2 regions of the Sinorhizobium sojae CCBAU 05684 genome follow, and region 2 is predicted to be linked to the other one. Evidence: predicted binding sites of a transcription regulator. Region 2 holds the regulator's gene; the other holds the start of a gene.

Region 1 (5,804 bases), 1.7 Mb from region 2:
GGTAATGCGGATCGTGGTAGAGCGCATCGTTGGTGGCGAGAAGCGGGACGCCGGCCTTGCGGGCGACGGCGGCCAGAACGGCGAAATCGTGCCGGTCGAAGCCGTCATAGCGCGGCGTCAGACCGAGATGGAGCCGGTTGCCGAGAGGCTCCCGCAATGTCTGCAGAAGCGCGTCCAGCTTTTCGGGTTCCGGCCGGCCGTCCTTCGGCAGGACGATCAGGAGAAGCTCTTCCTGCCATTCGAGGAGATCGGCGAGGTAAAGCGTGCAGTCGCCTTTCTTCGAGCGCAGGTTCCCGGCACTGAGCAGGCGGCAGAGATGTCCCCAGCCGCGCCGGTTTTCAGGATAGGCAAGGATGTCCGGCGTGTCGTCGGCAAAGGCGAGACGGGCGCCCGGTTGGAAAGGATAACTTTCCAGCTTCGCCTTGGCATGGGCCCGCACTACGCCGGCGACGCTGTTGCGGTCGGCGATGCCGAGGCCGGAAAGTCCGATCTTCTTGGCGAAGACGACCATCTCCTCGGCCGGTGCCGCCCCTTCAAGAAAGGAGAAATTCGTGCGCGCGCCAAGTTCGTAGAAGATGGGGGGCTCGTGGAAGGTGGGTTTCCCGCTCATGCGAAAACTCCATGCATGAACCAGCGGGCCGAGGAGACTTCCCGTTCATAAAGACCTTCGCGGAACAGCCAGAACCGTCGGCCCTCCTGATCCTCGACCCGGAAATAGTCGCGGGTCGGATGGTTCTCGCCATCGATCCACCATTCGGCGGCGATGCGTTCCGGCCCCTCGGCGCGGGCGACGCGGTAGCGGGTCTTGCGCCAGTTGAAGCTGCGCGGAGGCCCCTCCGGCACTTCGGCCGTCGCCTCCACCGGTTCGGGATGGGCGAAAATCCGTAAAGGGCGGTTTTCAGGAAAGGCCCCCCCTTCAGGGCCTGAAGCATCCAGGAGAGCTGCGACGTCCCGTATGGGGGAAAATCCGCCTGCCCGTTCCGGCAGATGGCTTTCGGCAAAGCGCGCCTGCATCAGGCAATCCGGCCCGAAGCGGGCGGAAACCTTGTCGACGAAGGCGGCAAGCGGTTGGCTTTCATCGGGGACGCCGGAAAAATCCTGCTGGGCGGGATCGAGCCTTTCGCTTCTAAGCACGGCGAGCCGGAGGATTTCGAAGCCGTATCCGGCATCGAGATCGTCATGGACCGCCTGCAGCCGCTCGCGAAAGAGTGCCGCGATCCGCCCGGCGTCATTCAAGGCAACGGCGGCATGGGCCTTGACGCGGAATACCCGGCCATCGACGCGGAACAGGAGGAGCTCGAACAGGCGTCCGCCTTCGCCCTGCCGCTCAAGAGAGGCGCGGACGTCCTTGGCGAGATGCCGGGTCAGTTCGAGAATATACTCCTCGTCCTGCAGCGGCTCGGCAAAGCGGCGCTCGGCGGAAAAGCTCGGCACCGGCAGGCGCGGTGAGAGCGGCTCGTCCACCCGGCCCCTTGCCTGATCGAGCCTGAGGAGAAGTTGAGGACCGAAGCGGCGGGCAAGCGGCGCGCGCGGCGCCTCGAGAAGATCGCCTATCTGCTTCAGCCCGACGCGTTCGAGCGCGGTGGCGGTTTCAGCCGGCAGGCGGAGTGCCGCGACCGTCAGGGGAGCCAGAACCCGATCGGCTTCCTCGGGACCGATGACCGCGTCATGGCCATGGCGGGACACTGCCCAGGAGAGGCCGGCGGAGGAGGAAATGGTCGCGCGCGCCTCGACCCCGAGCGCAAAAAGCCGGGAAAGCACGTCGCTGACCAGCGCCTTTTCGCCGCCATGGAGATGAGCGCAGCCGGTGATGTCGAGGAACAGGCCATCCTTGCCGTCGAGCGCGACAAGCGGCGTATAGCGGTCGCACCAGTCGGCAAGCCCTTCCAGAAAGGCCTGGTCGGCCGCCCGGTCGGCGGCGATCACATCGAGCGCCGGGCACATGGCGCGCGCTTCCGCCGCGCCCTGGCCGCGCTTCAGGCCGATGCGTTCCGCAAGCGTATCGAGCGCGACGAGGCGCATGGCATTGTCGATCTTGGCGGCGAAAACGACAGGCGGGTGATCAGGACGCCCGCGCGAAAGCCAGGAGGCGCCCCAACGGCTGCGCGCGACGCGATCGGCCGGCAGATGCGGAAAGTGGATCGCCAGGATTCTCTGGCTGGTCGTTTGCCTGAAGAGCGGCGCTTCGGCGCTCATTGAGGGGGGAGAAGCGGCGGTCATGGGCGTTCCATTCGAGAAAGATGTCGTGAGGGGCAGACGCCCTGTTTTTTTCGACAAGAAGGTGAAAGCTCGGATGGCCGACGCTGCCGCAAAGCATCAAGCCGTCGGGGAGGGGACGTTCGCCGGCCGGTGCCGGCTTGATCTGAAAGCGGAAAAAGGCGCTGCTCGCCTCCTCTTCCCCCGCCTGTCGGAAGAGAAGAAGCGGAACTTGGCCCGCCCGCGCCTTCACGTGCAGGCGCCGGCTCTCGCTCAAGGCGAGAGAGGCGGGATTGCCGCGGATTTCCAGCACGACCGTTGCGAAGACCGGCACCGAAAGCGCCGTCTCGGCGATCCAGAGCGCATCCTTGACCTTGCCCGCGGACACGAAGAGGAGCCGTTCCGCGTCGAGCCCGTAGCTTCTCAGTCCGGGGGCATACGGATTGCCGGCCTCGCGGGCGGCAAGCGCCTGGCTGATCCACAGGACCGGGGCGAGATGGCCCTTTTCCTTCCTCCGCTGCTGGTACAGAACGGCAAGCGCCATGACGAAGCCGACCGCCGCGCCTGCATCGCGCGTTTCCCCATTGCGGATTTCCACCATTCCCCCGAGCGGCAGCCCGCCTTTGAGCACATCGTCGAGCGAGGGAATTCCAAAGGGCATGACCTGGCGGTCCGGCGCTCTCTCCCGGCCGCGGCGAAAGCCGGCGGGATCGGCATCCCGGGTCCCCGGCACGACGGCGGACGAGCAGCCGTTTTCAATCCGTGCTATGCTTTCACGAAGGGAAAGAATGGTTTGCCGTTGCACGGCGTTCTCGGCCATGACGGTCAACTCCGATCATATGTTCACTTTATGTTCTTATGGATTCCAGAGCTTGCGGAAAGAGTCAACAGTCATGATATAAGAATTTATTCCTTGCCCAGTCCGGGTGGAATTCAACACTCGAAAAACAAAGGCGAAACCGCTATATGAGGGCGACAAGGAGTGCCCATGGCCCGCAGAGACCAGACCGAAGATTGGCGGGAACGCCACGCACCGACGCTTACGATATTCGAACAGCTTGCGTTTGAAGCCTACAGCCATCTGCCGGAGGAATTCCGCAAGCTGACGACGGATCTCACCATCGAAGTTGCCGACTTCCCCAGCGACGATGTCTTCGAAGACATGGCGCTTGAGACGCCCTTCGACCTGCTCGGCCTGTTCGAAGGCCGTGGCATCGGCGAACGCTTCACGCTCGAAACCGGCGAGTTGCCGAACCGGATCATCCTCTACCGCCGCCCGATCCTGGACTATTGGGCGGAAAACGACGAAACGCTGGGCGACATCATCACCCATGTGCTGATCCATGAGATCGGCCACCATTTCGGCCTCTCCGACGACGACATGGAGCGGATCGAGGCGAGCGTCGAGCATCTGGGCGGCTAAGCGCACCTAGCGCTGCGCTTTATCCGACGCGCTATTCGCCGCGACAGGGATCGCAATCTACTGTTTACGCTTGCCCGTCGGCGAATATGGGCCCATTCTCGCTTCGATCCTGAGTCATACTGCCTTTTCTTGACTGGTCCTTCGGGCGAGGAGGTCGACCATGTCTGCGCACTATCCAGATCATCCGTTACAGCCGGGCGACAAGGCCCCGAACATTGTGCTGGACGCGATTTCGCGCGAAGGCAGGATCGCGCTTGATGATTTTCGCGGCCGTAGCCCCTTGTTGATCGGTTTGTTTCGGGGGCTGCTTTGTCCGTTCTGCCGACGCCATGTCGCAGCGATGGCCCGGCTCAACCCGGCCCTCAGCGAGAAAGGCGTCGCCTCTCTAGCGGTGGTAAACACCCCGGTGGAACGCGCGCGCCTTTATTTCCGCTATCAGCCGATACCCGGCCTTCTCGCAGCATCCGACACTGAGCGAGCTTCGCACCGCGTCTTCGGCCTACCTCTCCTCGAGTTCACGCAGAACGAGACCGACTGGCCGCACAGCGTCGGAATGGACGCAGTCACAGCCATGCGGGTCGATTGGCCGGGGGAACTGCCTGAGCCAATGGATCCCGCCACCGGGGGCGACCTTCTCGACAAAAAGGACGGGTATGAAATCACAGAAGCCGATCAACAGGTGCGGATACCCGGTCATATGCAGCTTGTCGGCCATTTCCTGCTCGATCGCGACGGCGTGGTGCGCTGGAGTTTCACCGAAGTCGAAGAGGATGGCCGAAATGTATGCCGGGCGTTGAATCCTGAAGAATTGATCTCGGCAGCTTCCCAACTTTCATGATGCAGCGAGAAGTCGGACCGTCGCGCTGTAGAACCGTTCGCCCGCAAGACTGCTGGGGATCAGGACTCCAACGCGCTCGATCGTCGCCTCACTGCTCCGAGAGCTTCATTTCCGGATGGTAGTCCTTGCCCGACACTTCCTTCACCACCGCCTGGCCGCACTGCATATGCTGGGTGTCGGCGTTGAAGGCGTAGCTCGGGTCGCCGTGGAGTTCCCAGCCCTGGTTCAGTGCCGCCGTCACCTTGTGGCAGAAGGAGGCGTCGTCGGGGCCGGTCAGAAAGCGATAGAGTTTCACGATCTTGCCTTTCGTGTTTCGATGATGTCCGCCTTGGCGGCGAGTTTCTGCGCCTCTTCGAGATGCAGCCGCTCCACCATGCGGCCGTTGAGGTTGATCACGCCCCTGCCGGCATTTTCAGGCAGGGCAAAGGCGGCGATGATCGTCCGCGCCTCTGCAAGCGCCGCGTCGTCGATGCCGAAGGCGTCGTTGGCGCAAGCGATCTGGGCGGGATGGATCAGCATCTTGCCGTCATAGCCCATGTCGCGCCCCTGCCGGCATTCGGCTTCGAAGCCTTGTGCATCGCGGAAGTCGTTGAAGGCCGCATCGACGGCGTCGAGGCCGCTGCCGCGCGCGGCGAGGAGGATCTGCATCAGCCAAGGCAGGAGATAGGGACGGTCCGGGAGGTCCGCCGCGCCCGTGGCCTTTCTCAGGTCGTTGAGGCCGACGACGAGACAGTCGAGCCGACCGGCGCGCGTGCGCCCGGTCTCGGCGATCGCCGGCGCATTGATCACGCCGCGCGGCGTCTCGATCATCGCCCAGAGCCTCACGCTTTCCGGCGCGTCCTGTTCCGCCAGCCAGTCGAGGGCGGCCTGAATGTCGGCGGGGACTTCGACCTTGGGCAGGAGGATCGCATCGGGATTGACCGCGAGTGCGGCGGCAAGATCCAGCCCGTCGAAACCCGCCTCCGTCCTGTTGATGCGGATGATCGTCTCGATCTCCGGGCGGTGTTCGGAAAGATGCCGTACCAGTGCGTCGCGCGTCTCTTTCTTGCGCTCGAGCGCCACGGCATCCTCGAGATCGAAGATGACGGCATCCGCGGCCAGATCTCTGACCTTGGCGAGCGCGCGGGGGTTGTCCGCGGGAACGGAGAGCACGGAGCGGCGCAGCCGCACGGGATGGTGATCGGTCGTTCGTGTCATACGCCTCGTTGTGCCCGCCTTTGCGTTTTCGCGCAAGACGGCACCCCTTCTCCTGCGCCCCTTGCAAGCGCGCGGGCGCACCCCCACATGCGGTATAGAAAGGTAATCACTATGCGCAGCATCCGCTCTGTACTGTTCACGGTGGCAGCC
Region 2 (5,804 bases):
GCTCTTCCAGATCGGCGTATTCCTGCTTCCTGTTTAGCCGATTGGTCTGCCGGAAGAAACCGCCACGGCGTGCAATTGTCACAGCCAGAAGAACAGCAGTTCCTGCAGGGCGTCGAGCGCGCGGCTCGTCAGCGTGCCCGGCCCCACGGCATCGGCTGTGCGCACCGGAACTTCCTTGATGAGCCTTTCTCCGTTCCAGAGCTTGACGACGCCGACCTCCTGGCCTGCGGCCACCGGTGCGCTGAGCGGCCACCTATAGACGATGCGGGCGGTCAGCCGCTCCGGATTGTTGACCGGCAGCAGCACGTCCACCGGCCCGCCGGCGACAAGCGCGACACGGGAGGCCGTCCCACCATAGACGCTCGCTTCTCCGATCGCTTCGCCACCGGCAAAGATCCGCCGCTTCTCGAAGTTCGTCATTGCCCATTCGAGGACGCGGCGGCTCTCTTCGATTCTCTCCTTTTCGCTCTCAAGCCCGCCCATTGCGAGATAGACACGGCGATCGCCGCGCTGCATCGAAGCGGCGACCGAGAAGCCGAAACCTTCCGCAAATCCCGTCGCGAGCCCATCGACGCCGACATTGGCGGCGATCAGGGGGTTCTTGTTGCGCTGGAAGATGCCGTTCCACTCGAAATCAGGCTGGGAATAGAGGCGGTAGTAGCGCGGATGCGCCTCATGCAAATGCCGCGAGAGGGTGACGAGTTCCCGCATGGTGATCTTGTTTCCGGGATCCGGGAGTCCGGTCGCGTTCTTGAACGTCGCGACCGGCATGCCGAGCTCGCGAGCCCGCTCCGTCATCCGTTCGGCAAAGGCCGTCTCGCTGCCCGCCATTCCCTCGGCAAGGATAATGCAGGCGTCGTTCGCCAGTTGGACAATTGCACCTTGCATGAGATCCGCAACCGGAACCTCCGACTTGATCGCGGCAAACATGGTCGCGGTGCCGGAAGGCGCGCCGCCCGTGCGCCAGGCATGTTCCGAAACTTCGAAGGTCGTGTGCGGCGTCAGTTCACCTCTGTCCAAGGCCTCGAAGACCAGCTCCATCGTCATGAGCTTGGCAAGGGATGCCGGCGGCACGGGCTCGTTCTCGCCGCGCGCAAAAAGCACGGTGCCGGTCTCGGCATCAACCAGATAGATCTGCTTCGCCTTCGTGTTGAAGGCAGGCGCCTGCGCCGCCGCCTCCCCTGCGACGACCGCCGCAAGAACACCCACGATCGCCAGCCACATCATGCGCATGAGAAACTCCGGTTTCTTCACGGGCATAGCAGTGCGGCCACCCCTATTCAACCGGCGTCAATCGGGCAGAGCCCCCCGGTTCTGCCGCTTCGCATAGGCAAGAATGGACTCGGGCGTCAGCGGGTTCGGATCGGCCATGATCGCCTCGAATGGCGAAGCCCTGTCGCTGACCCGGACTTCGACATAGGCGGCGGCATAGGCCATGCTGCCGTCCGGAAGCGGGATCCACTCCGGGCGTTCGGAGGGGACCGGCCCGATCTCCGGCAGAATCATGAACTCGGCGAGCGCGGCTGAAGCCGGGGAAGCCGCAGCCGGTGCCGCGAGCGCGTTCATCGGCGTCGTTTCGCCAAGCGTCGGTTTCGCCGGAATCGTCAGGGTGCCAAGGTCCCGCGCCTGGTCGCGCAGCGGCTCGTTCGAAGCCACCATGACCCCCGTGGCGATCTGCCCTTCCGGCGCAACGCCCGGACTGCGATCGCCCTTGGTGACGTAGGACGCCATGAGATAGGGCATGTCGTTGCCCTCGAGCGGAGCCCGGCCGACATATTGCACGCGCACCTTGGCGCTTCCCTTGCGCTTGATATCGAGCAGGTCGGCGGTCTTGGAGGAAACATCGATGATCCGGCCATATTCATAGGGCCCGCGATCGTTCACACGCACGATGACCGATGTACCGTTCTCCAGATTGGTGACGCGAGCATAGCTCGGCAAAGGGAAGGTCGGGTGCGCCGCGGAAAGGTGATACTTGTCGTAGACCTCGCCATTCGCGGTCAACCGGCCATGAAAGGCCGAGCCGTACCAGGAAGCCATGCCGGTCTTGTTGTAACCCGGCTCCTCCTTCGGCTTATACCACTTGCCCTTGACCTGGTAGGCCTTGCCGACCTGGAAGCGCCCGCCGCCCTTCGGCATATTGCGCCCGGTCGCGACCCGTGGGCTCGCTTTGACGCCATAGACGGATTCGGCGAAATATTCCTTGCTCCTCGACTTGCTCTTCTTGACGCTGGACGTGGAGCCGCAGGCCGCCAGCGTAGCGCAAAGCAGTGGAATTGCAGCGAGGCGCAATCCCCTCGCAAGGCAGGCCGCATTTCTATGAGATATCATCTGTCCCACAAGGTCATTCGCAAATTCGTGGCAGAACGGTCCGCATGTCACCCCCGCGGATCTTTCGGCGTCCCGAAAAGGGACAATCGAGCAATGATGACAACATCAAGGCAAAAATACGAATTCTAGGTGAGATCGCGCCGGATTTTGCTCGTTATGGTTTACGAATGGTGAACGCGAGGCCGGTGGAATGTGGGTGCCGAGCAGCAGAGGTCCAAGAAATAATTCGTGCGGACGCCTCGCTTAAATCTTGCAACGAACCGCACTTCGCGCAATAACGCGCTGCCCGGATGGGTGGCCGAGCGGTTTAAGGCACCGGTCTTGAAAACCGGCGTAGGTGAGAGCCTACCGTGGGTTCGAATCCCACCCCATCCGCCACCTGAACCCGTCCGAACCAGAGCCCGCCGACGCAGTCGAACGGACTGGCGCGGGCTGTCGAATTCTTCTATATAGTTTGGGCCCGTGGGGTCGTAGCTCAGTTGGGAGAGCGCCGCAATCGCACTGCGGAGGTCGAGGGTTCGACTCCCTTCGACTCCACCATTCTTCCCTTTTGTCCGCCGCGCAGAAGCGCAACGGCCCTGATCAGGCCGCTCACGCAACAGGTGTTTACGCCGAGGCGCATCGCCCCAAGTCGTTTACCAGGATGGCTAAATGAGGATTTCGGCCATCGACGCTCCCTTGCCATCGCCAGCGAATTGAGGGACAGTTAAGGTCTGCAGTTTCGCATCTCGGCAACTCCCGCGAGTGGAGAAAAACATGCCCTCTAAAACTCTGATGGCGGTTGCAGCATTGGCGCTCCTGGCACTTTCGGGATGCGCCACGACCGGCGCTACGGGCAATACGACCTACACGCAATGGCACGGCCCCTACCCTGAGCCTGACTTCGACGTGCTCAGCCCCGGAGGTCTGCGTCTCGCCTATTGATCGGGCGCCACTTGAACGCCGTCGTCGCCGGACAGCCCAATGGCTCATCGGCGCCGGCACAGCGATGTCGGCCAAATATTCAGCCTGGCAAAGTTCACGGAATTTTAGGCACTTGCGGAACACAAATGGAACGGATAGTGTCTGTTCTTGATTTGTTTCGCGATTCTGGAGTGACGCGCCATGCTGACCCGCAAGCAACAGGAATTGCTTCTCTTCATTCATGAACGAATGAAGGAATCGGGAGTCCCGCCGTCCTTCGATGAAATGAAAGACGCGCTCGATCTTGCATCGAAGTCGGGCATCCACCGATTGATCACCGCGCTCGAGGAGCGCGGCTTCATTCGCCGGCTGCCCAATCGGGCCCGCGCGCTTGAAGTTATCAAGTTGCCGGAAGCTTATACGGCTCCGGCGCAGCCAAGGCGCGGCTTTTCGCCAAGCGTCATCGAGGGCAGTCTGGGCAAGACGCCTGCCGCGCCCAAGGCCGAGCCGCCGCCGGCCGAAACGGCATCGATTGCGGTTCCCGTCATGGGGCGGATCGCCGCCGGCGTTCCGATTTCAGCGATTCAGAACAATACGCACGAGGTTTCCGTACCGATCGACATGATCGGCAGCGGCGAACATTACGCCTTGGAGATCAAGGGCGACTCGATGATCGAGGCCGGCATCCTCGATGGCGACACCGTGATCATCCGCAACGCGAGCACGGCCAGCCCGGGCGATATCGTCGTGGCGCTGATCGACGATGAGGAAGCGACATTGAAGCGCTTCCGCCGGAAAGGTGCGTCGATTGCGCTCGAAGCGGCGAACCCGGCCTACGAGACCCGGATATTCGGACCGGACCGGGTGAAAATCCAGGGTAAACTCGTCGGGCTGATACGACGGTACCACTAGCGCATCGCCCCGAGATCGGCCCCGCTTTTCGGAAAGCACGAGCGCAGATTCAAAGAGCTAACAGTGTCCTTTGTGCGTCCTGAGGGACGCACAGCGCCGGAGATAATTTTGCGGTCGGACGAATTTTGGTTCGCACAATCGGCGCAAATTAACAGAGCGATACCGGCGGGTTCGGGGGCATTCCGCTCTTTGCTGCCGACCCTGTCCGGATTTCGATCGCTGCCCTGATGTGGGAAACTGCCGGGTACTGCATGTCGCCTTGAAATCGATCTCGATTTAAGGACAAATGCATGCAGCAATTCAAAATGCTACAGCCCGTTCGCGCCGCCGTCTCACTGTTTTTGCCGCGTTTTGGTGGGGCATCACCTATTCATCGGCAATCCGGCGGCTTCGCCAACGTCCTTCAAGAATGCGCCGAGACGAGGGGTGCGTTTTTCGGAAATTGCCTCTTGCGGTTCATCTCGAATGATTCTAAACGCTGGCCACGACTTGATATTTCTTGTCGGTGAGGCCTCGTGGCGGAGTGGTGACGCAGAGGACTGCAAATCCTTGTACCCCGGTTCAATTCCGGGCGAGGCCTCCAACAATTCCCCCCTGATGATCGTGATTTGATGGCGCCGATGAGCGCCGCCATGTTTTCACAAGTGGACTGAGAGCGTCCTCCTACAGAGTGTATGCTTTGCGGCGACGACCACTTGCCTAGCGCCCCGAAAATCGGAGCCGATCCTCGGAAAGCTCGATGCGCAGATTCAAAGAGTTCCAGCGACCTTTGCGCGTCTGAAAAGACGCGCGGCGCTGTAGCGGAACGTCGATTCCGTTTTGGCCGGACCAGCGACTGCTCCGGCGAAAACGGCTTCTATCTGTTTCGAGGGAGCATCCGCTTCCGAAACAACCGCCAGCCGTTAGAGCATTTTGCGGTCAGCTGAAATCATCTGACGCACCGGCAGCCTCTCGTGCCCGAGTGGCTCCTCACCGGGCGCTTGGTCGAACACAACCATACAGTCACGTTCTCAATAAATTCACCCACAAGGTTGGATTTTCCTTGATTTTCCTCCACTGACACTATTTCGTTACAAAACGGTCGCATTCCGAGGGGGAGGAAATGTTCGACGGCAAGATCTCCCTTTCCGACTGGCACCAATGCGCAGTCGGGCACCAGCGGTGTGTTTTCGAGCACGACCTATACCCGAACATTCTGATCAAGGTTCTCAGAACCAGGGGCAAGGGCGGCGAGCGCCAATCGACGCGGATGCTCCGCTTCTTCGATCGGTTCAAGCGGTTCGGCGCCTACCGCACTTTTCGACGCGAGGTCGACGAGTTCATTGAACAGGCCCGAAAGTTCACCCTGGCCGATACAGCCGATCTCCCCATCCCCGGAGTGCTGGGCTTCGTTCAGACCGAACACGGTCTCGGTCTCGTGGTCGAGAAGATCACTATGGCAGACGGACAGTTGGCCCCGACCTTGCGCGACCTGGCGCTGGCGGGGCGGTTGACGGCAAGGCACCTGGCGATGATCGAAGAGCTTTTCGATCGCTTTCGCAGGCTTCACATCGTGCTGATGGATTGCAATGCCGGCAACTTCGTCGTGACGGATCGCCGCGGTTTTGAGGAACTGCTGTGCATCGACGGGACCGGTGAAAAAAGCCCGTTGCGCATTT

The links. Region 2 encodes LexA, which represses DNA repair genes until DNA is damaged. Its sites were predicted from a motif close to TGTTCNNNNTGTGTTCNG; they were not measured.
Region 1: SJ05684_RS30430 (ImuA family protein) is a predicted target of LexA. The motif match lies at 3,037-3,054, and genes of this name have one in related genera.

The regions. Positions count from the first base shown of each region.
Region 1 covers NZ_CP023067.1:3,139,466-3,145,269, reverse strand. Annotated here, with positions in the region: gene SJ05684_RS15325 (error-prone DNA polymerase) at 1-610, opposite strand, end outside; gene SJ05684_RS15320 (Y-family DNA polymerase) at 607-2,022, opposite strand; gene SJ05684_RS30430 (ImuA family protein) at 2,063-3,016, opposite strand; gene SJ05684_RS15315 (metallopeptidase family protein) at 3,185-3,619, shown strand; gene SJ05684_RS15310 (redoxin family protein) at 3,780-4,457, shown strand; gene SJ05684_RS15305 (DUF1737 domain-containing protein) at 4,546-4,752, opposite strand; gene SJ05684_RS15300 (HpcH/HpaI aldolase/citrate lyase family protein) at 4,749-5,654, opposite strand; gene SJ05684_RS15295 (hypothetical protein) at 5,766-5,804, shown strand, end outside.
Region 2 covers NZ_CP023067.1:1,447,705-1,453,508, reverse strand. Annotated here, with positions in the region: gene SJ05684_RS07260 (D-alanyl-D-alanine carboxypeptidase family protein) at 79-1,233, opposite strand; gene SJ05684_RS07255 (septal ring lytic transglycosylase RlpA family protein) at 1,291-2,331, opposite strand; tRNA gene SJ05684_RS07250 (tRNA-Ser) at 2,620-2,709, shown strand; tRNA gene SJ05684_RS07245 (tRNA-Ala) at 2,796-2,871, shown strand; gene SJ05684_RS29970 (hypothetical protein) at 3,088-3,255, shown strand; gene lexA (transcriptional repressor LexA) at 3,436-4,146, shown strand; tRNA gene SJ05684_RS07230 (tRNA-Cys) at 4,656-4,729, shown strand; gene SJ05684_RS07220 (YrbL family protein) at 5,249-5,804, shown strand, end outside.